One region of the Bacillus tuaregi genome, then DNA from elsewhere that is predicted to be linked to it. Evidence: predicted binding sites of a transcription regulator. Region 1 holds the regulator's gene; the other holds the start of a gene.
What was found. Region 1 encodes LexA, which represses DNA repair genes until DNA is damaged. Its sites were predicted from a motif close to CGAACATATGTTCG; they were not measured.
Positions count from the first base shown of each region.

Region 2: BQ5321_RS17265 (Y-family DNA polymerase) is a predicted target of LexA. The motif match lies at 6,896-6,909, and genes of this name have one in related genera.

Region 1 is NZ_LT629731.1:1,908,453-1,919,943, reverse strand. Features, by position in the region: gene BQ5321_RS11500 (bile acid:sodium symporter family protein) at 128-1,099, shown strand; gene tkt (transketolase) at 1,199-3,196, opposite strand; gene BQ5321_RS11490 (DUF896 domain-containing protein) at 3,498-3,728, opposite strand; gene BQ5321_RS11485 (YneB family resolvase-like protein) at 4,036-4,692, opposite strand; gene yneA (cell division suppressor protein YneA) at 4,715-5,035, opposite strand; gene lexA (transcriptional repressor LexA) at 5,190-5,813, shown strand; gene BQ5321_RS11470 (response regulator transcription factor) at 6,030-6,629, opposite strand; gene BQ5321_RS11465 (sensor histidine kinase) at 6,645-7,766, opposite strand; gene BQ5321_RS11460 (Delta(5) desaturase DesA) at 7,839-8,867, opposite strand; gene glnA (type I glutamate--ammonia ligase) at 9,142-10,491, opposite strand; gene BQ5321_RS11450 (MerR family transcriptional regulator) at 10,566-10,973, opposite strand; gene BQ5321_RS11445 (ferritin-like domain-containing protein) at 11,188-11,491, shown strand, end outside.
Region 2 is NZ_LT629731.1:3,093,388-3,104,878, reverse strand. Features, by position in the region: gene BQ5321_RS17300 (amino acid ABC transporter ATP-binding protein) at 1-583, shown strand, start outside; gene BQ5321_RS17295 (helical membrane plugin domain-containing protein) at 882-1,325, shown strand; gene BQ5321_RS17290 (NAD(P)/FAD-dependent oxidoreductase) at 1,359-2,540, shown strand; gene BQ5321_RS17285 (PilZ domain-containing protein) at 2,602-2,982, opposite strand; gene BQ5321_RS17280 (hypothetical protein) at 3,300-3,920, shown strand; gene BQ5321_RS17275 (MFS transporter) at 4,092-5,300, shown strand; gene BQ5321_RS17270 (hypothetical protein) at 5,449-6,870, shown strand; gene BQ5321_RS17265 (Y-family DNA polymerase) at 6,973-8,232, shown strand; gene BQ5321_RS17260 (YolD-like family protein) at 8,262-8,594, shown strand; gene BQ5321_RS17255 (iron-sulfur cluster biosynthesis family protein) at 8,672-8,998, shown strand; gene BQ5321_RS17250 (alpha/beta hydrolase) at 9,028-9,948, opposite strand; gene BQ5321_RS24855 (hypothetical protein) at 10,069-10,200, opposite strand; gene BQ5321_RS17245 (hydroxymethylglutaryl-CoA lyase) at 10,261-11,166, opposite strand; gene BQ5321_RS17240 (CoA transferase subunit A) at 11,316-11,491, shown strand, end outside.

The DNA of each region.
Region 1 (11,491 bases):
AAATTCACCTGATAATGGCGAAAAACTTTACAAAACACTTAGAAAATAGGTTAGAATTATGGTCATATAAATTCTTGTGCATGTTAAATCATAAAGGGAATCTAGGATTTTTGAAGGAGAGACTAATATGCTGCAGCAGATTAATAAAAGACTTGAAAAAATGATGCCCTTTATTACACCGACTGGTGTCTTTTTAGGAATTATCTTTTCTTATTATGTAAAGGATTTCGCATTTTTAGTTCCATGGCTTTTCGCTTTTATGACATTTGAAGGAAGCTTGAGTATGAACTTTCGATCATTAAAGGGTGCTGTTACACATCCACTACCAGTTATTATCCTTCTATCCTTCATCCACATTGTCATGCCACTTTGGGCTTGGATAGTTGGACAATTAGCTTTTAATGGAGATGCACTGACCATTACGGGAATTATTCTAGGGATGGTCATTCCAACAGGAGTAACTAGCTTTATTTGGGTATCTATGAAAAAAGGCAATACCGCTTTAACTATTGCTCTAATCCTAATTGATGCGTTAATTGCCCCTTTTATTGTTCCCTTCAGCTTATCGCTGATGGTTGGTCAGCAAGTAGACTTAGATACTATCAATATGATGAAAGGTCTCTTCTTTATGATTGTCCTTCCTTCTGTACTTGGGATGGCATTAAACGAGCTGACAAAAGGAGAGGTAAAGGATGTTTGGAAGCCAAGATTGTCACCAATTTCGAAGATTTTTCTTGGTTTGGTCGTTATGTTAAATGGAGCAGTTGTTGCTCCCTACTTAATGAACATTCAACTTAAACTCCTATTCATTGTTTTAGTGGTCTTTTTCATTGCCTTTACTGGCTATCTTTTCTCATATTTTTTAGGAAAGCTATTAAACTATGATAAAGAAACAATTATCAGCTATACCTTTTCCGGTGGAATGAGGAACATAAGCTCTGGAGCCGTAATCGCAATGGCATATTTTCCATCTGCCGTTATTATTCCTGTTGTAGTATCTATGCTTTTCCAACAAATATTAGCTTCCATTTTCGGAGCCTTTCTTGATCGTCATTTTGCCTATCAAAATACGGAAGAAAAGAAAAGGGTTAGCATCTAATATCATCGGAACGGAAATCAACATCCACGTTTACAGAGCCAATAAAAAAGCAAAATGAGGAGATTACTTAATTCTCCTCATTTTGCTTTCTAGAAAGAATTATAGAGCCTTTACTTTTGCTACAACGTTCTCGACTGTGAATCCATACTCTTCCATAATTTTTTCACCTGGTGCTGATGCTCCAAATGTATCAATTGCTAGAACATCACCTTCATCACCAGCATAACGATGCCAGCCTAGAGATGATCCCATCTCTATTGCTAATCTCTTCTTAACTGCCTTTGGAATAACACTTTCTTTATATTCTTTAGATTGTGCTTCAAAGCGGTCCCATGAAGGCATGCTGACAACAGAAGCATAGATACCTTCACTTTCTAACGCTTTTTGTGCCTCAATTGCAAGATTTACTTCCGAACCAGAGGCAATTAATAATACATCTGCTGTATCTTTGTTTGCTGGCGACACTACATATGCACCCTTAGATACTCCTTCATAGGCATTTTGAGCAGAACCTTTAATAGTAGGAAGGTCTTGTCTTGTTAAAACAAGCGCAGTTGGTTTATCAGTTGATTCAATTGCAAGTCTCCAAGCAGCCGCTGTCTCATTACCGTCTGCAGGACGGACTACAGAAAGATTTGGCATAGCACGTAAGGCAGATAATTGCTCAATCGGTTCATGTGTAGGACCGTCTTCACCTACCGCAATACTATCATGTGTAAATACATATGTTACCGGTAATGACATAAGAGCAGCTAATCGAATAGCAGGACGTAAGTAATCAGAGAACACAAAGAACGTTCCGCCAAAAACTTTTAATCCACCATGTAATGCCATACCATTTAAGGCAGCACCCATTGCAAATTCACGAACACCAAACCAAATATTCCTACCCTCGTAAGATCCAGGTAAAAAGTCAGCAGTTCCTTTAATCAACGTTTTATTGGAGCCCGCTAAATCCGCAGATCCTCCAAATAAAGAAGGGAGATTTTTTGCAATTCCGTTTAATGCTTCACCTGATGATGCACGGCTTGCAAGTGCTTTACCTTCTTCATATACCGGAAGGTCTTTTAACCAATCCGAAGGTAATTCATTATGGATAGCCTGTTCAAGCTCTTTACCTAATTCAGGGAACTCATTTTTATATTGAGCAAATAGTTCAGCCCATTCTTTTTCTTTTTTCTCACCTTGTTCAACAATTAACTTTCTAAATTGGTCGTAGACTTCTTCTGGGACATGGAAGTCCTCTTCAAATGTCCAATTATATGCTTCTTTTGTTAACTTAATCTCATCTGAACCAAGTGGAGAACCATGTGAAGCAGATTTTCCAGATTTATTTGGTGAGCCGTATCCAATAACCGTACGTACTTCGATTAATGTTGGTCTAAGTTCATCCTTCTTCGCTTCTTCAATAGCATTAGCAATTTCTGTAAGATCATTTCCATCCTCTACACGTAGATATTGCCATCCATAAGCTTTAAAACGGTTTTCTACACTTTCTGAGAAGGATTGGTTTAAATCACCATCTAGTGAGATATCATTAGAATCATAAAGAACAACTAAACGGCCTAATTTTAAGTGACCAGCAAGTGAAGCTGCTTCAGCTGATACACCCTCCATTAAATCGCCATCGCCACAAATACTGTATGTATGATGATCAACTACTTTATAATTGTCTTTATTATACACCTCTGCAAGGTGTCTTTCAGCCATTGCCATCCCAACAGCCATAGCAATTCCTTGTCCAAGCGGACCAGTTGTAGCGTCTACACCAGGAGTGTGACCGTATTCAGGGTGACCAGGAGTTTTACTACCCCACTGACGGAATTCTTTTAAATCATCCATGCTTACGTCATAACCTGATAGATGAAGCATACTATACAACAGCATAGAACCATGACCAGCTGAGAGAACAAAACGATCACGATTAAACCACTGAGGGTTTTTAGGATTATGATTCATAAAACGGCTCCATAAAGTATAGGCCATTGGAGCAGCACCCATTGGCATACCTGGATGACCGGAATTGGCTTTCTCGATTGCATCAATGGATAATGTTCGAATTGACGCAATGGCTAACGAATCGACTTGATCAAACATAAAAATTAACATCCTTTCCAATCTATATTGAATGGTCATACCTTAATAGTAATCCATTCGCAAATGACTACGCTTTTAATATTATAGTGAGAAGGTTTTTTATTCAACAAAATCTGAGAAAAAAACAATATTTTTCATATTGACCATTTCTAAATGATGTAATATGAAGAAGTATTTTATTTATTCGAAATCTGAATGACTTGCTTAGGATATCCTTAATCAAAAAATCTATGTAAAAAAGAGCTAACTCTGATGGTGATCCTTCAAATAGTAATCACTTAACAAAGTTCGCTCTACTTAATTAATGCAAATTTTTACGCTGCATTTTTTTTAATTTTTCAGGGGTTACATCATTGCCTTTAGGATCAATAACTGTGACCGTTTTTAACGTATTTAACATGGATGAACGAAATGTTTGTAAGTATTCACCGCGTAGCTTTGACTGCTCCTTTGCTTCAAGCTCGGTTAGTCCTGATTCCTTTGACTTTTTAGCCAATTCATTAATCCTTGCCAATTTTTCTTTAGAAAGCATCTTGTCCTCCTTACTCCAAAAACATTGAATCAAATTTGCCCGTCGAATTTGCGTCCGGATTACCTGAGCTAGCTCGGTAAACTACCTTTAAAAAAATCCGTGACATCCGCCGGAGGCTTAACTTCATTCAGCCGGGGTGTGAACCCCCACTGAATCGAAGAACTATTTGCATTCATCCCCCACTTGTAGAAGTGGAGGATTTCTGTACCTGTCGCAAGCTTTCGGTACAAAAAGCATTGGCTGAATGAAGTTAAATTCTAATCAATAGGATACAAGACATAATACTAAAAACTAGTCTGATTGACAACTATTTTGCCGTATTTTCACTTTCCTCCATGAATTCCTGATACCTGCGATGAACCGTTGCTTTTGAAATAGAATATCCAAAGCCCTTTAAGGTTGCAGCAATTTCTGAAAAGGTCAGTCCGTTTTTTCGAAGACGAATAATTTCCTCTAATGGCACAACAATCTTTTCACGTCCAGCATTTTTCCCTTGATGTTTAAGGTTTTTTTGCGGTTGGTAGCCATTATTTATCGCCCTATTCATACCTCTTTTTATTTTTACATTATGTAATTTCCGCTGATATTCTTCTACCATACTGACAATTTTTAATACCATTGAATCTGAATCAGAAAGCTGTAATTCACCATTATGTGCAATACTGTAAAGTTTTACCTGTTCCTTTAAGATACAGTGAAGCAAGGCAATTTTTGCATTGCCTCGTCCTAATCTAGTTTCATCCTGTATTAGAACGGCTGAAGCCTGTTTGCTACTTATAAGGGATAACAGCTCTAGTATTCCATCCCGCTCTAAATCATAACCACTTGCCTGTTCTTTAATCACTTTCACGACGTCAAAGTGATTTATTTTCGCTAATTCAAGCAGCTCTATTTCCTGACGTTGAAGAGATGTTTCCTGCGCTTCTTTTTCTGTGCTAACCCTGCAGTAAACGATTGCTTTCATGGTTCCTCCCCGATTTTACTTTTTAATTACTTGCTAAATCTTGAATCTCCACCAACTCTGCATGGCCAGATTTAATCGGAATGGTGAGATTATCGCCAACAAAGATGTGATCTCCTGAGATTCCGTTGTAATGCTCCACCCATTTGATAAATTCCCTTTCCGATAAACCATGCTGCTCTTCATATTTTTGTGATAGCTCCCAAAGTGATTCTCCTGCTGATACTGTTATAGTCATATAATGATCATGTGAAAGAGGCAAATTAACCTTAATAACAACTAAGGAAATCATACATAAAACAACTAGAATAATAGCATATGAGTATTTACTCCACAATTTTCTCATGTTCGCACCTCATTTTCGAATATACGTTCTCTTTATGTGTCCATTATAGTACGAACATTTGTTTTGTGTCAACTTTTTTTAGAACTTATGTTTGTATGCAAAGCTATTTCATGCTATTATTAATATAATAAGAAAATAATAAGGGGTGATATAGATGGCAAAACTATCAAAACGTCAGCAGGATATCCTCGAATTCATCAAAAATGAAGTCAAACAAAAAGGGTATCCACCTTCCGTAAGAGAAATCGGTGAAGCAGTAGGACTTGCATCTAGTTCAACAGTTCATGGTCATTTAGCCCGTCTTGAAACAAAGGGATTAATAAGAAGAGATCCAACAAAACCTAGAGCCATTGAAATTCTTGATATAGATGAAGATGCTCATATTCCAAGAAGCAATGTCATTAATGTACCTATAGTCGGTAAAGTGACAGCAGGACAACCCATTACAGCAATTGAAAACGTTGAAGAGTTTTTTCCATTGCCAGAAAGCCTTGCGCCTTCTGATGAACAATTATTTATGCTCGAAGTGATGGGAGATAGTATGATTGAAGCTGGAATTCTTGATGGTGATTATGTGATTGTTCGACAGCAAAGCACTGCCAATAATGGGGATATTGTTGTGGCAATGACAGATGAAGATGAAGCGACGGTAAAACGTTTCTTTAAAGAAACGGATTATTTTAGACTTCAGCCGGAAAATTCTGCTTTGGATCCTATTATTCTTCGAAACGTATCCATATTAGGAAAAGTAATTGGGGTATATCGTCATATTCATTGATTCTTAAAGTACTAACAAATCAAATTCGCCCGTCGAATTTGCGTCCGGATTTTTATCGAACCCGCTCGATAAACTACCTTTAAAAATCCGAGACATCCGCCGGAGGCTTAACTTCATTCAGCCGGGGTTTGTACCCCCACTGAATCGAAGAAGCATTTGCTGAATGAAGTTAAAAAAGGCGTAAGATTCCCACAAAGAGATACTTACGCCCCATTACTACTTAAACCAGCCTTTTTCCCTTGACCTTTTTATTGCTTCTATCCGGTTCGTTACTTCTAATTTATCTAATATAGTAGAAATATAGTTTCGAACGGTTCCAGATTTAATGCTAAGCTCATCCGCAATTTCTTTCGTATTCTTCCCGTCAGCAACAAGCTCTAACACTTCTTTCTCTCGTTCAGTTAATGGGTTTTCTTCACTATAGAAATCATCCATTAGCTCCGGTGCATAAACCCGTTTACCCGCCATTACACTACGAATAGTATTAGCTAATTCTTCGCTTGGACTATCTTTTAATAAATAACCACTTACACCAGCTTTTAATGCGCGCTGGAAATATCCAGTTCTGGCGAATGTTGTAAGGATAATGACCTTGCATCCAAGTCCATTCAGTTCTTCAGCTGCTTCTAGACCACTTTTTATCGGCATTTCAATGTCCATTATACAAACATCTGGTTGATATTTATGTACAAGTTCAACTGCCTGCTCCCCATTACTAGATTTCCCTACTACTTCCATATCCTCCTCTAAATTAAGTAAGGAACCTAGTGCACCCAACATCATTTGCTGGTCCTCAGCTATCACAATACGAATCATTTAATTGCACCTCCACTATTCAGATTGCTTTACCACATTCGGCACCTTTATAATTACGTTCATTCCTTGTTCGGATTTTGTTTCCAGAGAGCCATTTACAAACTCTAATCTTTCTCTCATTCCAATTAGTCCATTTCCCTTTTCCATACCATCTTCAGATGCCATGCCTATTCCATCATCTTTAATGGTAATGATAATCTCCTTACTCGACTGATGAAAACTAATGCAACAATTAGAGGCTTTACTGTGTTTTACAACATTCGTTACTGCTTCCTTTAAACACATTCCTAATATATTTTCTAAAAATAATGATACATTGGAGAGTGAGTTTTCACCCGTTATTTTCACATTAATTTCCGCAGCCGCAAGTAGCTTCTTAATATGGCTAATCTCCTCTTTTATCCTTGTACCCCGCATATTAGAGACCATTTTCCGAACCTCATTTAAAGCTGTCCTTGCCGTCTGTTGAATATCTTTTAATTCAGCCCGTGCCTGTGCAGAATCCTTATCCATAATTTTTCTAGCTAAGTCACTTTTCAAACCAATGAGCGAAAGCTTTTGCCCTAATGTGTCATGAAGATCACGGGCGATACGCTGCCGTTCCTCTTGTACAATTAAATCAGAAATTCTCTTGTTAGCAAAGGCTAGCTGAGCTTCTAATTGCTCTCGTTTTTTTCGATTATAAATATTAAATGGCAATAGTATCACACTAATCCAAATAATGACAATAAAGGGGAACTGCTTTAAAAAAAGCTCATCTTGAATAATAAAATTATAATTTATGGCCACTGTTGAAGTTACCAAATGAATAACATAAAAGGTAACAAAGGCTACTTTATTTTTAAAATTCCCAATTAAATAAGCCAGAAAAAAAGCAAAATAGACATAGCCTAAGAAGGTTGTCATTGTAAGAGAAATAACCATTAGTAAACTAGTCCACAGATATTTCATCCAGGTAGTTGAAATAAAAGCAAACCGATAGGAAACAAAAAAGAAAACAGACAGCACTATCCCTGTTACAATTTGCGCAATCGAGGACCATTGGAAAATGAAGTAAAACGGTAAAACCGCAAACAGCGACCATATATACGGTGATACTCCTGTACTACTTGAGAACAATTGCAATCTTTTTTTCATTCAGAAACCTCTTTATTTAGGATAGTACTATCATAACAAAAGAAAAGAAGGAAGTCTTAAATAAACTTCCTTTTAATCCACCATCTTATGAAATAATTTTTGTCTTACGGCTCTTTTTTTGATATCCCGGAAACTGACAAACTGCTTGCTTCCCTCATCCCACAGTCGATAATGAATGGCATGTAGGCTTGAACGGATGGTAACAGTTGGCACTGTTTTTAAGGGTAGATTATGGTCATGTACTTCCTCAAGGTAATAATTCGGTACTCTCGGGCTTAAATGGTGTACATGATGGTAGCCTATATTTCCTGTAATCCACTGAAGTACTTTTGGCAGTTTATAAAATGAACTTCCTTCAACTGCTGCTTTTACAAAGTCCCAATTTTCTTCTGCTTCAAAATATGAATCCTCAAAATGGTGTTGAATATAAAATAACCAAATACCTAGGAAACCTGATATAAATAAAATCGGCCCCTGGATCATGAAAAAAGCCTGCCAGCCGATTAGCCCGCACATTAGTACATATAGTAATAGTGCCGCTATTGTAGTGAAGTATGTGTTGAGTCGTTCTTTTAAACGTGCAGCCTTGCGATTGATACGATTTGAAATCAAAAATAAATATAAAGGACCTAATCCAAACATTACAAGCGGGTTTCGATATAGTCTGTAGGCCATTCGCTTCCAAAAAGAAGCTTCTTGATATTCTTTTACCGTCATAACCCATATATCGCCTGTTCCCCTTTTATTTAAATTACTACTTGTTGCATGATGGATATTATGACTATGCCTCCATTGATGATAAGGAAATAATGTTAATATTCCAGTAATGGTTCCAACCCATTCATTTGCTTTTTTATTTTTAAAAAAGGATTGATGACAGCAGTCATGAAAAATAATAAAAATCCTTACAAGAAAGCCTGCCGCAACTGCGGTTATTGGAATGGTTATAAGATAGGAAAAGGAGAGGCTTTCATACGCAAGATACCATAAAAGAAAAAAAGGCATGACGGTATTCAGTATCTGGATCATGCTATTTTTGAGATTCGCATTCTCGAAAGGAGCAATAGTCTTCTTCAATTCCTTTTGCAATTGTTTTGTCATACTTTAATATGTCCTCCTAATGATTAAGTCTGTAGTATATAGTGATTTTATTGTTATTAATGACGAGCATTGAGTAAGACTAATAAATTATTATCATTGGTAGTTTGTTCTTCTTTGGAGAAATTATAAGTAAAAATCCAAATAAGGAAAGATTTGTAATGATGAGCATTTAACTGTTAAATTGAATCTTTGTGAGGAAATCCTTTGTTCGGTGAATAATGATTTCTTTAACAAAAAAACCTCTCAACGTTTTGCGCTGAGAGGGGAATTTCTATTAATATACGCTCATGTAATATACGCTCATGTATTGCTCTCGTTCCCAAGGATGTACTTGGGTACGGAACATATCCCATTCAATTTCTTTCGCTTCAATAAAGTGTTCAAAGATATGGCCACCTAAAGCTGATACGATAACTTCATCGGATTTTAAAATTTCAATAGCTTGTGCAAGTGTTGCTGGAAGATCAGTAATGCCTTCTGCTAAACGTTCTTCCTTATCCATTGCATAGATGTTGCGATCCACTGGCGCTGGAGGGGTTAATTTATTCTCCACTCCATCGAGTCCTGCTTTTAATAACACCGCTAACGCTAGATAAGGATTGGCAGCTGGATCAACGCTTCTGACTTCTACACGTGTACTTAAGCCACGAGATGCCGGAATACGAATTAATGGGGACCGATTGCTTGTTGACCACGCAACATAACATGGTGCTTCATATCCTGGAACAAGACGCTTATACGAGTTTACTGTTGGGTTTGTTATGGCTGTAAAGGCTTCAGCGTGCTTAACAATACCTGCAATAAACTGATGGGCTGTTTCACTTAACTCTATGTTTGCTGTAGGATCATAGAACGCATTTTCTCCATTAGTAAATAAAGATAAATTACAGTGCATTCCAGAGCCCGCTAGACCAAATAATGGCTTTGGCATGAATGTTGCATGTAGACCGTGTTTACGAGCAATTGTTTTAACGACTAATTTAAATGTTTGGATATTATCACAAGCTGTGATTGCATCCGCATATTTAAAGTCAATTTCATGTTGTCCTGGCGCAACCTCGTGATGTGAAGCTTCTATTTCAAAGCCCATCTCTTCAAGCTCAAGAACGATATCGCGACGACAGTTTTCACCAAGGTCAGTAGGTGCTAAATCAAAATAGCCTCCACTATCATTGAGTTCTAATGTTGGTTCCCCTTTTTCATCAAGCTTAAACAGGAAGAATTCCGGCTCAGGTCCAAGATTGAAATCAGTAAAACCTAACTCTTCCATTTCCTTTAATACTCGTTTTAGGTTATTACGCGGATCCCCAGCAAATGGGGTACCATCTGCATTATAAATATCACAAATAAAACGAGCTACCTTGCCTTTTTCTGCCGTCCATGGAAAAACAACAAAAGTGTCTAAATCCGGATATAAGTACATATCGGATTCTTCAATCCGTACAAATCCTTCAATGGAAGAACCGTCAAACATCATTTTATTATCAATTGCTTTTTCAAGCTGGCTAACCGGTATTTCCACGTTTTTAATTACACCTAAAATATCCGTAAACTGAAGTCGGATATATTTAACATTTTGTTCTGAACACATGCGTCTAATATCATCTTTAGTGTACTTTGCCATACTACAATTTTCCTCCCAGAATCTTCTGCATTTGAATTTTACATGTTTTGCTGCATAGACTTCTTTCAATCAATCTAGTGAAAGAAGCGGAACATATCTCCTTGGCGTGTTGATGGACGGTTAAATCGACCAGCATTTGTTAATTCTTTTCTGAGCAGCTTTCTAATTTCCTCATTAGATAGCTCACGCTTTTCTTTAATGGCTTGTTTCTGCAGCTCATGCTCTATTGATTGTTCTTCTTTAACGGCAAAAATTTTTTTAATCCCTGCCAAATTTACACCCTGGTCAATTAAATCTTTAATTTCCAATAAAGTATCAATATCATTTAAGGAATAGAGCCGGCGATTACCTTCGCTTCTTTCAGGATTCACTAAACCGTGTTCCTCATAATAGCGGATTTGCCGAGCAGTTAGATCAGTAAGTTGCATCACTGTCCCCATTGGAAAGAGTGGCATCGAGCGACGAATTTGACTTCCTGTCATTGGCATTTCCCCATTTCCTTTTTCTTATTCTTAAAATTATTATATGCCACGTCAGAAAATACGTCAATCAAATGTTAGAAATTCTTACATCGTATTTATAAAGTTTTTTTCTTTCACTTTTTAACAATGAAACAAGGACAACTGATCTTCAGACCTGCACTTAATACCCGAAAGTCCATATACTATCCTAGCTTTCGTTGAGGAGGTAAAAATTATGTATCCATCCTATTCGCTGCATTATTGTTATCAGAGGCAAACGAAGCAGCTGATTAAAGACATTGAACAGGCTATTAATGATGAATACAATGCCATCCATTACTACGAAAAAATTTCAAAACTAGCACGTTTTGAAAAAGAAAGAAAACAAATACTTAAAATTCTCAGCGATGAAAAAAAGCATTATAGACAATTTATTCAGATCTACTCCTCTTTAACAGGTAGGCAGCCTAGGCCTAAGCTAAATGGAAATGGTCCCAATTCTTATCGCAAAGGAATTGAGCTCGCTATACGTAATGAGC
Region 2 (11,491 bases), 1.2 Mb from region 1:
AATAAATGGGGGCAGTATCTGCGTATCCGGTGATTATTTAGTAAAGAACGGCGTCTATGCAAAGCCACATGAAATTAAAGCCATCACAGCTAAAATGGGTATGGTTTTTCAGCATTTTAATCTTTTTCCGCATCTAACGGTAAAAGAAAACCTTGAACTTGCTCCTAAATTAGTGAAAAAGGAGACTTCTGAAACAGCTAGGAGGAGCATGGAATTGATGGAGAAAATCGGTCTGACTTCGCATGCCAATGCATATCCTGCCAATCTATCCGGCGGTCAAAAACAGCGGGTAGCTATTGCGCGTGCACTCATGATGAATCCAGATATCCTGCTTTTTGATGAGCCAACATCTGCTTTGGACCCTGAATTAACTGGAGAGGTATTACAGGTCATGAAGGATTTAGCTGAAGAACATATGACGATGATTGTTGTCACACATGAAATGGAATTTGCTAAAGAGGTGGCAAATCGTGCCATTTTTATGGACAATGGTGAAATCGTTGAATCAGGTCATCCACAGGAATTATTTAATAATCCAAAGCATGAGCGGACAAAGGCTTTTTTAACTCGCAGTTTAAAATAATTAGTATTCGTTTTGACATCCTAGCTGATATTTCGGTTGGGATGTTTTTAATTTTTAGCGTCATTTCATGCAGGTTAAATCAGTATCCTTTGATTATTATATTAATAACGTAATTTTGGTAAAAAAATTATTAATAATTATGTTAAATTTTTAACAATATCATGTATAATAGAGAAGACTCATACATGAGGCAGAATTGTAAAGGACATTTATCACAGATGAAGCTTTATGGATGGAAGAAAACTTAAAATGACACAAAAAAATCAAAATTAATACTTTAGGTAAAGGGGAATCGAACATGGCAGAAACAAACACAATTGAAAAAATTGAGCAAGAATCTCAAGTCTTGTCTGCTGAAAAAGGAAAAAGTGATATTCTTGATCAACTTTTACAGCCTGAGGTGCAGGAATCTTTAACAGTATTGGTTGAACAGCTTCCAAAACTGACTGAGCTTGTTAATGTTTTAACAAAATCATATGATATGGCTCAGTCACTAGCGACTGACGAAATCTTGAAAAATGACACAGTAGGGGCAATTAAGGAAATTACTGAGCCTGTAACGGCAACCGTAAAAAATGTAGCTGCTACAGCAATGGAAGCGAAGGAACGTGCAGATGAAAGCACTGAAGTGATTGGTCTTTTTGGGCTTTTAAAAATGCTCAAAGATCCACAAGCACAAAAATTATTTCGTTTCGTTCATGCATACCTTGAAATCTCAGCTGAACAAAAAAATCATCAATAATTTCTTGTAAATAGTTAAGGACGGTGGAAATACATGTCAAAACATATTGTTATCTTAGGAGCGGGATATGGCGGTCTGCTATCTGCATTAACAGTTCGAAAATATTTAAATAGCCAAGAAGCTTATATAACGGTGGTTAACCAATATCCAACACATCAAATCATTACTGAGCTACACCGTCTTGCAGGTGGTACAACAAGCGAAGGTACTGTAGCGCTTCCTCTAAATAAGCTGCTAAAAGGAAAGGATATTGATCTGAAAATTGCAAAGGTTGAACGTTTTTCAGTAGAGGATAAAAAGGTCTTCCTTTCAGAAGGTACAACGTTAACCTATGATGCCCTTGTTGTTGCTTTAGGTAGTAAAACAGCCTATTTTGGAATTCCTGGATTGGAAGAAAACAGCATGGTGTTAAAATCTGTTGAAGATGCCAATCATATTCGCAGCCACATTGAAGGCCGTATTCGTGAGTACGCGAAAACGAAAAATGAAGCAGATGCAACGATTTTAATTGGTGGTGGTGGCTTAACCGGTATCGAATTAGTGGGTGAGCTTGCAGATAATCTTCCAAAAATCGCCAAAGGCTATGGCGTTAATCCAAAGGAGATCAAATTAAAGCTTGTTGAAGCAGGTCCAAAGGTTCTTCCTGTATTGCCAGACCATTTAATTGAACGTGCTGTTGAAAGTTTAGAGGCACGCGGTGTTGAATTCTTAACAGGACTTCCAGTTACAAATGTTCAAGGTAATGTGATTGACCTTAAGGATGGAAGCAAAATCACTGCTAATACTTTTGTCTGGACTGGTGGTGTACAGGCACCTCCAATTGTTTCTGAATCAGGACTTGAAGCAGATCGCGGTAGGGCAACGGTGAATGAATACCTTCAATCAACGTCACATAAGGATGTTTTTGTGGTAGGAGATTCAGCGGTGGCATTCCCGAAAGAGGGTGGACGTCCTTATGCGCCAACGGCTCAAAATGCTTGGCAAATGGGAGAACTTGTTGGTTATAATCTATACGCTTATTTAATGGACAAATCATTTGAAGTATTTGCTCCAATTAACTCTGGTACGCTTGCTAGCCTTGGACGTAAAGATGCAGTGGCCGAAATTGGCGGAAACTCAACGCCGCTTAAAGGTCTTCCTGCCTCATTAATGAAAGAAGCAAGTAATGTACGCTACCTCACACATATTAAAGGTCTTTTTAGCTTAGCCTATTAATCTTTAAGACAAGGAAAACCGCTCTTTCAGCATTCTGTGAGCGGTTTTTTCTGTTATTTTTTTATTCGGTATTGTCAGCAGTAGATTTGACATATGATTTTAAATGGTTAATCAGTTCTTCCTGTTCTTGATCATCAATAGAAAACTGGACTCCGTAAAGAAAATGATTGTATTTTTCTTCTCGCCAAATCACCATCCCATTAACTTGAAATAATGTATCATTTAATTGAAAACGAACAGAGACTTTAATTTGATTTGGTTTGGAAATGGGAATGTTTAAGGCTGTATTTAATTTTAATCCGTTCGGACTTATATCCATCATTGTTGCCATGCCTTCTGAGGATTCAACCTTGTTTCCATCTACTTCTTTAATGGTAAACAAGACAGGAATCGGTTTATTAAATGTAAAGCGAAATCCCTCTTGCCTTCTGTATCTTAACATTTTTATCACCTCTATTTACAAAGGTTCCTGTTCATCGAAATGGAATGTAGGATTCTATTTTTATTGTATCATATCAGCAATTATTGACTAATTCTATTCTTTATTGCGGATTTACACTATAATTGGAAATAATATTACCTTGCTTTAGTAAGGCTTAAGTCTTATAGTAAATTAAAGCTTGGGGTACCTTTATATATTAAAAATCCCTGATACAATATAAATAGAAAGCAGCAGTCATTCATTGTAAGGATTATTTCTGTAATCGTAAGACGCTGTTGTTTATTTATTATTTATGGACCCGAGGTGAGTACTTTACCATGGAAAGAAAAGTCTATGTTGTTCTTACTGATACCGGTACACTTCTTACGAGAATGATAAAGTGTTATACAAAAAAACCTTATAATCATGCTTCTCTTTCTTTTGATCCTCACTTCTCAGAGCTATATAGCTTTGGAAGAAAGAGACCGAGAAACCCGTTTACTGGAGGCTTTGTTAAGGAAAGTATTCACACCGGTTTATTAAAACAAGCGAAATGTGCAATCTATTGCTGCACGATTACGGAAAGTCAATTTCTAAAAATGAATCAGTACATCCGTCAGATTGAGATTGAAAGGGACCTTTACCGCTACAATTTACTAGGTCTATTTGCTATTCCCTTGAATAAACAATTTAACCGCAAGCATGCCTTCTTTTGCTCTCAATTTGTGTTCACTGTATTAAAGGAGGCACAGGTAGTGGAGCTGCCAAAGCATCCTTCACATGTAACACCGCATGATTTTCAACAAATTCCTTTTTTTCAATTAGTCTATCAAGGTGATTTCGAGGATTATAAGCATGTATCAGATATAGTGGAAAGTAAAGAAGACAGTCGAATGAATCGAGCTGACTTAATCAGATTGGTTATGAAAAAGCTAAGGTTACCGACACTCCCTCTTTAATAATATAGACCTTGTACGGTAACGTCGTAAGGTTCCCAAATTAGTTTTGGGAGCTTTTTTATTGACGTTGCTCTCATTGTCATGTAATATATAAATTCTTTTGTGTCGCTAAATAATTCTCATTTACGGTAGCGAATGTATATTTGGAAAAATAAGAAAGAGGTGTATTTGATGTCAGCAGACCAACGAAAAAAGCTGATAGTTTTAATGATAAATATGTTTATTGCGATTGGTAGCTTTGGGATTGTGATTCCGATATTACCTGCCTATTTAGAGTCGATTAACCAGGGGGGGACAGCAGCTGGGTTAATGATTGCGATTTTTGCCGGTGCCCAGTTTATCTGTTCGCCGATTGCTGGGAAGTGGACGGATCAATATGGACGAAGAAAAATGATTATATTTGGACTTATGGGTCTGACGCTTTCAAGTTTTATCTTTTATGGATTTGACTCCATTTGGATGCTGTACGCTTCTCGTGTGATTGGAGGAATGGGCAGTGCCCTCCTTGTACCGGCTATTTTTGCCTATGTAGCGGATATCACCACGATGGAGCAGCGGGCAAAAGGAAACAGCTTTGTTTCTGCAGCGATGTCCTTAGGGATTGTCATTGGACCGGGAATTGGAGGCTTTCTAGCTGATCTTGGACTAAAAATGCCATTTTTAATTTCGGCCATTGTATCGCTTGGGGCAGTAATCTTTTCGGTTATTGTTCTAAAGGAAAGTCAAGTCGTTCAACCGGGTGCTATTGAACTGCCGCAGGAAGAATCAATGGCTAAGAAAATGGTGCGCTCGGTCAAAATGCCATACTTTATTCCGCTTATTATTACTCTGTCGATGAGCTTTGGGTTAATGGCTTATGAATCCGTGCTTGGTCTCTTTGTTGATAATCAATTCGGTGCTTCTCCGCAGGATATCGCCATCATGGTAACTTCAACGGGAATTGTTAGTGTGATTGTTCAGCTCTTTGTCGTTGACCGGATTGTGAGCCGTTACGGTGAAGGGGCTGTACTAAATATTTTCTTAGGGGTAGCAACGGTCGGGTTTTTACTTTCCTTGGTTGCTTCAAGCTATTTGCTGTTCTTTACGATTACGCTGCTCATTTTCCTTGCCACTTCCATTTTACGTCCTGTATTAAATACGCTTATTTCAAAATTAGCTGGCAATGAACAGGGCTTTGCGATGGGAATGAATAATGCTTATATGAGTATTGGGAATGTGTTAGGACCGATGCTGGCGGGAGTTCTCTATGATGTAGAAATCATTTACCCCTTCTTTTTAGGATTGACATTACTTGTTCTGACGCTTGTAACTACTATTATATGGCAGAAACGTTCCTTTAAGCGAAACTCTCATCAAAAGTCGGCTATGGGAACTAAATAATATCACATAGCTGTACTTAGCTATCGTGAATCATTGTGGAGAACCATTAAACCGTACGGTTTAATGGTTCTTTCCTTTACTGTCCTATCAAAATGGGAGCTATGCTATAATAATGTTAATAGGATATGACATAAGGGGCTGAATAATAATGATGAAACAAGTCCAGGCAGTAGAGCTATCTATTAAGAATCAAAAGAATGTTGTAACAGGTCAGGTTCTGCGAACTGTAATCTATTCGCGATTTAAAATCTTGGAGGTAAAAACGCCATCACTGACCACGTTATATTATTGTTTTTTCTATAATGATTTACCTGTATATGGGGAAGCATTGGAGCAAATTGAAATGGGGTCATTTTTGGCTAAAGCCTTTCATGAAGGAATGGTCCTGGAGGCAGACCATCCTCTTCTCCCGTTTATACTCCCTTCAGAAAAGGCTGTTATTCCCAACAAACATAAACTCTTCTCCCAGCTTCAACGTCAATTCTCTCTTCAGGAAGTAGCATATATTGCTACAGCGCTTGATTCCTTCTTTTCAAAAGAACAATTGTCAGAAACGATTGATAAGCTCTTCTTCTATTTTCGAAGAAAAGGTAGCTTCTTTAAGGCCTACCAAATCCTGCTTCTTATACATGACTTTTCTCCTGAATTAAGTGCCGCTAAAGATAGCGTGCATGTTCAGGATTTCCTTTCCTATAGTCGTTTATATCAGTCCTCTTCCTTACAAGCTATTTATAAGAAGGATCCTTTGTTTATTGAACGGCATTGCTTCAAAAATCGTATGAACGAGATGGAAGCTTCCTTTCTTAATACATTACTAAGTGAACAAGGGCGATATGTCGAGCTATTATTGCTGTGGATTGAAAAGGTTCAGAAGCTTTCGAAAGCTGATTTGGTGGATACCTATACAACAATTGCGCTTCAATTCATGACAATGGAGGATTGGATCGGACTTTTATGCTATATCCATGTGAATCCGTTCCGCACACTGCCTAATCTACAAGCTGTCATGTCTAGGATGGTGCGCGAAGACCGTTATGAAAGGGCAGCTCTTTTCTTATTAGAATGTATCGACGACCTCCCAGACTCCTATGACGGTATTCTCGACTTAGTATGGGAACGTGCAGAGGTTCATTTCATTGCTGTTCATTTTAAGACATTTATCCCCGTTATGAAAAGGCTCATCAAGCAGAATAAGCTGAAGGAATTGGAACAGAAGCTGTTTAGTCTTATTAACCTATTACTGAAAACGAATGATTTAGTGTCTGTTTCACGTATGCTTCAACCGATTCAAAGGCTTGTACCCCGCTCACCACTCTTTTTAAAAATCAATCAAATGCTTCAATTACTAGAAGACCCAGATCATATGATGGAACTGGGCCAATACTATGCTGACTTTCAGCAGTATGATGAAGCCATTGAATGCTTCTCATGGGAAATGGAACTCCATCCGGATGCTGCGGCTCCTGTCTTGCAGCTGTCCAAAATGTATCAGCATAAAGGAATGCTCGAGGAGGCATCCGCCTACCAGCAAGTTTATGATCAATTAGTGAGGAATCAAGTGACAGGCTGATGATGCCGAAAATTTCCATTGAATAAGAACGCATATTCGCTTACAATAATGAATAGAATAATACAGAACAAACGTTCTTAATTATAAGCGGAGGATGCGGTTATGATGGATTACAGTAAAATGCCGCAGCAGCAAATTTTATGCATCGATATGAAAAGCTTCTATGCGAGCTGCTCTGCTGTTATGGAGGGGCTTGATCCGCTTGACTGCTATTTAGCGGTCGTGGGTGATAAGGAACGCGAAGGGAGTATCGTTCTTGCGGCTTCACCGCGGATGAAAAAAGAATTTGGCATTAAAACGGGGGCGCGAAAGTTTGATATCCCTGATGACCCGCGGATTACGGTAGTAGAGCCAAGGATGGCCACCTATGTCAGAATTTCAATGGAAATCATTCGCGTTTTTAACCGCTATGTACCAAAAGAAGCAATCCATGCCTACAGTGTTGATGAAAGCTTTTTGAGGGTGGATGGAGCGGCAAAGCTGTGGGGAGACGCCGTGACCATAGCTGAGAAAATTAGGGACGATATTAAACGGGAATTTCAGCTTCCCTGTGCGGTCGGCATCGGTCCTAATATGCTGATGGCAAAGCTCTGTCTTGATTTGGAGGCGAAAAAACAAGGCGTGGCACAATGGAGGTATGAGGATATTCCAAATAAGCTTTGGCCAATCAGCCCACTTCGTGATATGTGGGGGATTGGAGGCAGGCTAGAGAAAACCTTGAATGGAATGGGGATTTTTACGGTGGGGCAGCTTGCCCATTATGATTTACAAAAGCTTGAGAAGAAATTTGGAATTATGGGAAATCAGCTTTACCATCATGCTTGGGGAATAGATTTGTCTGAAATCGGTGCACCGATTATGGCGGGGCAGGTTAGCTTTGGAAAAGGCCAGGTGCTAATGCGTGATTATAAGGAAGAAGAAGAAATCAAGCATGTCATTTTGGAAATGTGTGAAGAGGTGGCCAAGAGAGCCCGGACTCACCGTAAAGCAGGAAGAACGATTAGCTTTGGTGTCAGCTACAGCCAGGATGAATTTGGCGGCGGCTTTTATCGTTCTAGGACGATTGAACGCCCGACAAATGTGACAATGGAGATCTATCGTGTCTGTCTTGAACTTTTTCATGAACATTATGAAGGGAAAACGGTCAGGAAAATAACGATGTCTCTCAGTAAATTGTCCGATGATGTTGATTTTCAGTTGAATTTGTTTGATTTAAATGGATGGAAAAAGCGTGAGCTTGGCTATACGGTGGACAAAATCCGTAAACGTTTCGGCTCTGATGCTCTCTTGCGTGCTGTATCTTATACGGCTGCTGGTACGGCTAGGCAACGGGCAAAGCTCGTGGGTGGGCATAAGAGGTAAGAATTTGAAAAGACAAAGGGAGGATCTATATGATTCGTGATCGTGGCCGTATAAAATGGGTATCGATGATGCTGCCCGAGCATGTCAAGGTTTTAAGGGAATGGGCAGAAGAGGACTCGTATGAAACGAAAAAAGAGCTGGATGAGCAGCAATTAGAAATCATGAACGAAATCATTACTGAGGCAATGGAATTTGACAAGCAGGTAACGATTATTCACTTTCGCGAGCGGAAATATGAATTGCTGGTCGGTCGTATCTGCAGCTGTGATAGTTTAAACAGTCGTCTTCATGTCATAGACCGTTTTGGCGAGGAGCACCGAATTGAGTGGCAAAATATCATGGAGGTGCAGCATGCCGGATGATAGGCTTGAAGGTTTATCACTATGGCTCACTTATAAAAGTATGCTACAATCGTCCATAGTGAAAGGGGACCGTAAAAATGGAAATAACGATTACAGCTCGAGCCGCGGTGAAAATAGCAGCGTTCAGAGCAGGAAAGCAAGGCTTGTTAAAGCTGAAATATGATGCCGAGGAATGCGGCTGTGTGATGTGCGGTGTAACTAATTTATGGCTTGTGAATGAATTGGAAGACGACGACTATGCGATTGAAACTCAGTATGACAGCATTTATGTTGAGAAATCAAAAGAGGTTTTTCTCGATGATGTCCTGACCATTGACTTTCAGGAAGCAACGAATTGCTTTCAATTGAAAAGTCCAAATCAATATTTGAATCCAAGAATGAGTCTATTCGACAAGACTAACTAAAGATACCTAATCGAGGGAGATATCCTCGATTAGGTATCTTTGTTAAGAAAACCAAATTCACGTAAAAACTCATCAATGGCAGCTTCATAATCTTCCTTATTCTCATTTAAGGATTGGGCATGTGCACCGTTTTCAGCAAGAAACAGCATTTTGGGTCCTTTTTTCTTCTCATATAGGGCTTCCGTCATGGAAGGGAGAATATAAGTATCCTTTTTACTGTGAATGAACAGAATAGGGTTCTTTATTTGCTGGATGACTGAAATAGGGGAAATGTCACGCAATGAATATCTTTCCCGCATCCGCAGGAAAACATCTGCAATCGGAAGCAGCGGCCTCGGTGTCAGCTTCATTTCCGTTTTCAGTAAATAGGAAAGCTGCTCTTTAAAATCGGAAAAGGAGCAGTCGGAAATATAAAAATCAGCCCCGTCCTCAACCATTCCCGCATAGAGGAGCATTGTGGCCGCACCCATGGATTCTCCGTGAATCCCCAGCAATAAATCAGGCCCCTTCTCTTTCTTTAGCCAATTCACAACCGCTTTTAGGTCGAACTTTTCGTAATAGCCGTAACTGGTAGTCTTTCCGCCAGATTCACCATGGCGACGGTGATCATAAATCACTGCGTTAAAGCCTCTTTCAAGGAAAAGCTTCATATACTTAATCGAGTTGATTTTATTCTCAGTTACACCGTGGGAAATAATGATATAGTGCTTAGCAGAATGTGGTTCGACAAGAATCATTTTTAATTCGTATCCGAAAGGGGAAGGGATGCTTACTTCTCTTTTGGGTAAGTACTGGAACTCATCAGGATCAAACCGTCCCGCATTTTTTTCGCGGTTTAAAATCAGTTGCTCATCTTTTTTCTTGATGTACATGATCCGATTGGTAAAATAAACCCCAAAAGACGTAAGGAAGAACAGGAACGAAAAAAGAATCCGAAGCAGTTTTCTCAGGTTTTTCATTTTCATGCCTCCGATTATTTTCATGTTAGGAGAAACTGGCTGCGTATAGAATTCTCTTTATTGTAACATCTAGAGATAGGTCTAACAAAAAAACCGCTTACTAGAAGCGGCTTACTGCTGGGCATTTTGTCTTTTAGTTGGATGAATGGCGTTTTCTAAATCTTCAGCTGCAATCGTCTGCTTCACTGTATCAGCCGTTGGTTTCCCTTTTTGGCTGTAGCCCTTTTCGCGTTTTTGACTCAAGCAAATTCAACTCCTTATTGAATAGAATACATTCATTAACATGGATTAAGGAGGTGCAAATTATTCAGCAGCCGTGTGCAGACGGAAAACCGCGCTGTCAATGGGACGTGAAAGGTGTGGGGAGATAAGGTGAATAGCGTCAATCAGCTTCTCTAAGTCCACGCCTGTATCAACTCCCATCCGTGAAAGCATGTAGACGACATCCTCTGTCGCAACATTCCCTGTTGCACCCTTAGCAAAGGGACAGCCGCCAAGACCGCCGGCAGAAGCATCAAACCGAACAACCCCCGCCTCGAGGGCTGCATAAATATTGGCTAATGCCATTTTTCGTGTATCGTGAAAATGAGCAGTAATCAATTGGTTTGGGAAATTTCGGATTAACTTGGAAAATAAAGAAAAACTTTCATGTGGGGCAGCCATTCCGATTGTGTCTGCTACGCTTAATTCATCCACACCAGCATCAATAAACACATTGCAAAGTCGGATTGTATCCGCCTCAGCTATTTTCCCCTTGTAGGGGCAGTAAAAAGCAGTTGAAATACAAGCGCGGATAAAATAGCCTTTCCCCTTTAATTCAATCACAGCAGGAATCAGCTCCTTCAAGAGCTCGGAGGTGGCTTTGTTACTGTTTTTTCGATTAAACTCATCACTTACACCGGCGAAGACGGCAACAGCTCGGCACGGTGTATGCATGACTCTCTCCATTCCTTTACGATTTGGAACAAGAACGATTGCTTTCGTTTTCAAGTCAAGACAAGCAGCAACGATATCCTCGGCATCACTCATTTGTGGAACCCATTTGGGAGAAACGAAGGAGGTCAATTCCAGTTCTTGAAGGCCAGCTTCCTTTAATTTGGCAATAAAATCTATTTTAACTGCCGTTGGAATAAAATTTTTCTCGTTTTGCAGTCCATCACGTGGACCTACTTCAATAATCGTCACTTTTTTTGGCAAGTGAAGTGTCATTTTTTCTCCTCCACATCATAATCTCAAATTAGAAGGCAAAAACATCAACAAATAGATTGAAAGCGGATCCTTTTTACTACCACTTTATGAAGGTAAGAAACGCATGATGCATAAGTAGGAGCATTACAAAGGTGTGTGGAGGTTGAGGAATGAAGAGAATTTGTTCGTCGTTTGAGGAAGCAATAGCAGAGATTAGCGATGGAGCAACACTGATGGTAGGAGGCTTTGGTCTATGTGGCATTCCAGAAAATCTCATTTTGGCATTGGTAGAAAAAAATGTCCGGAATTTAACCATCATCTCCAACAACTGTGGAATAGATGATTG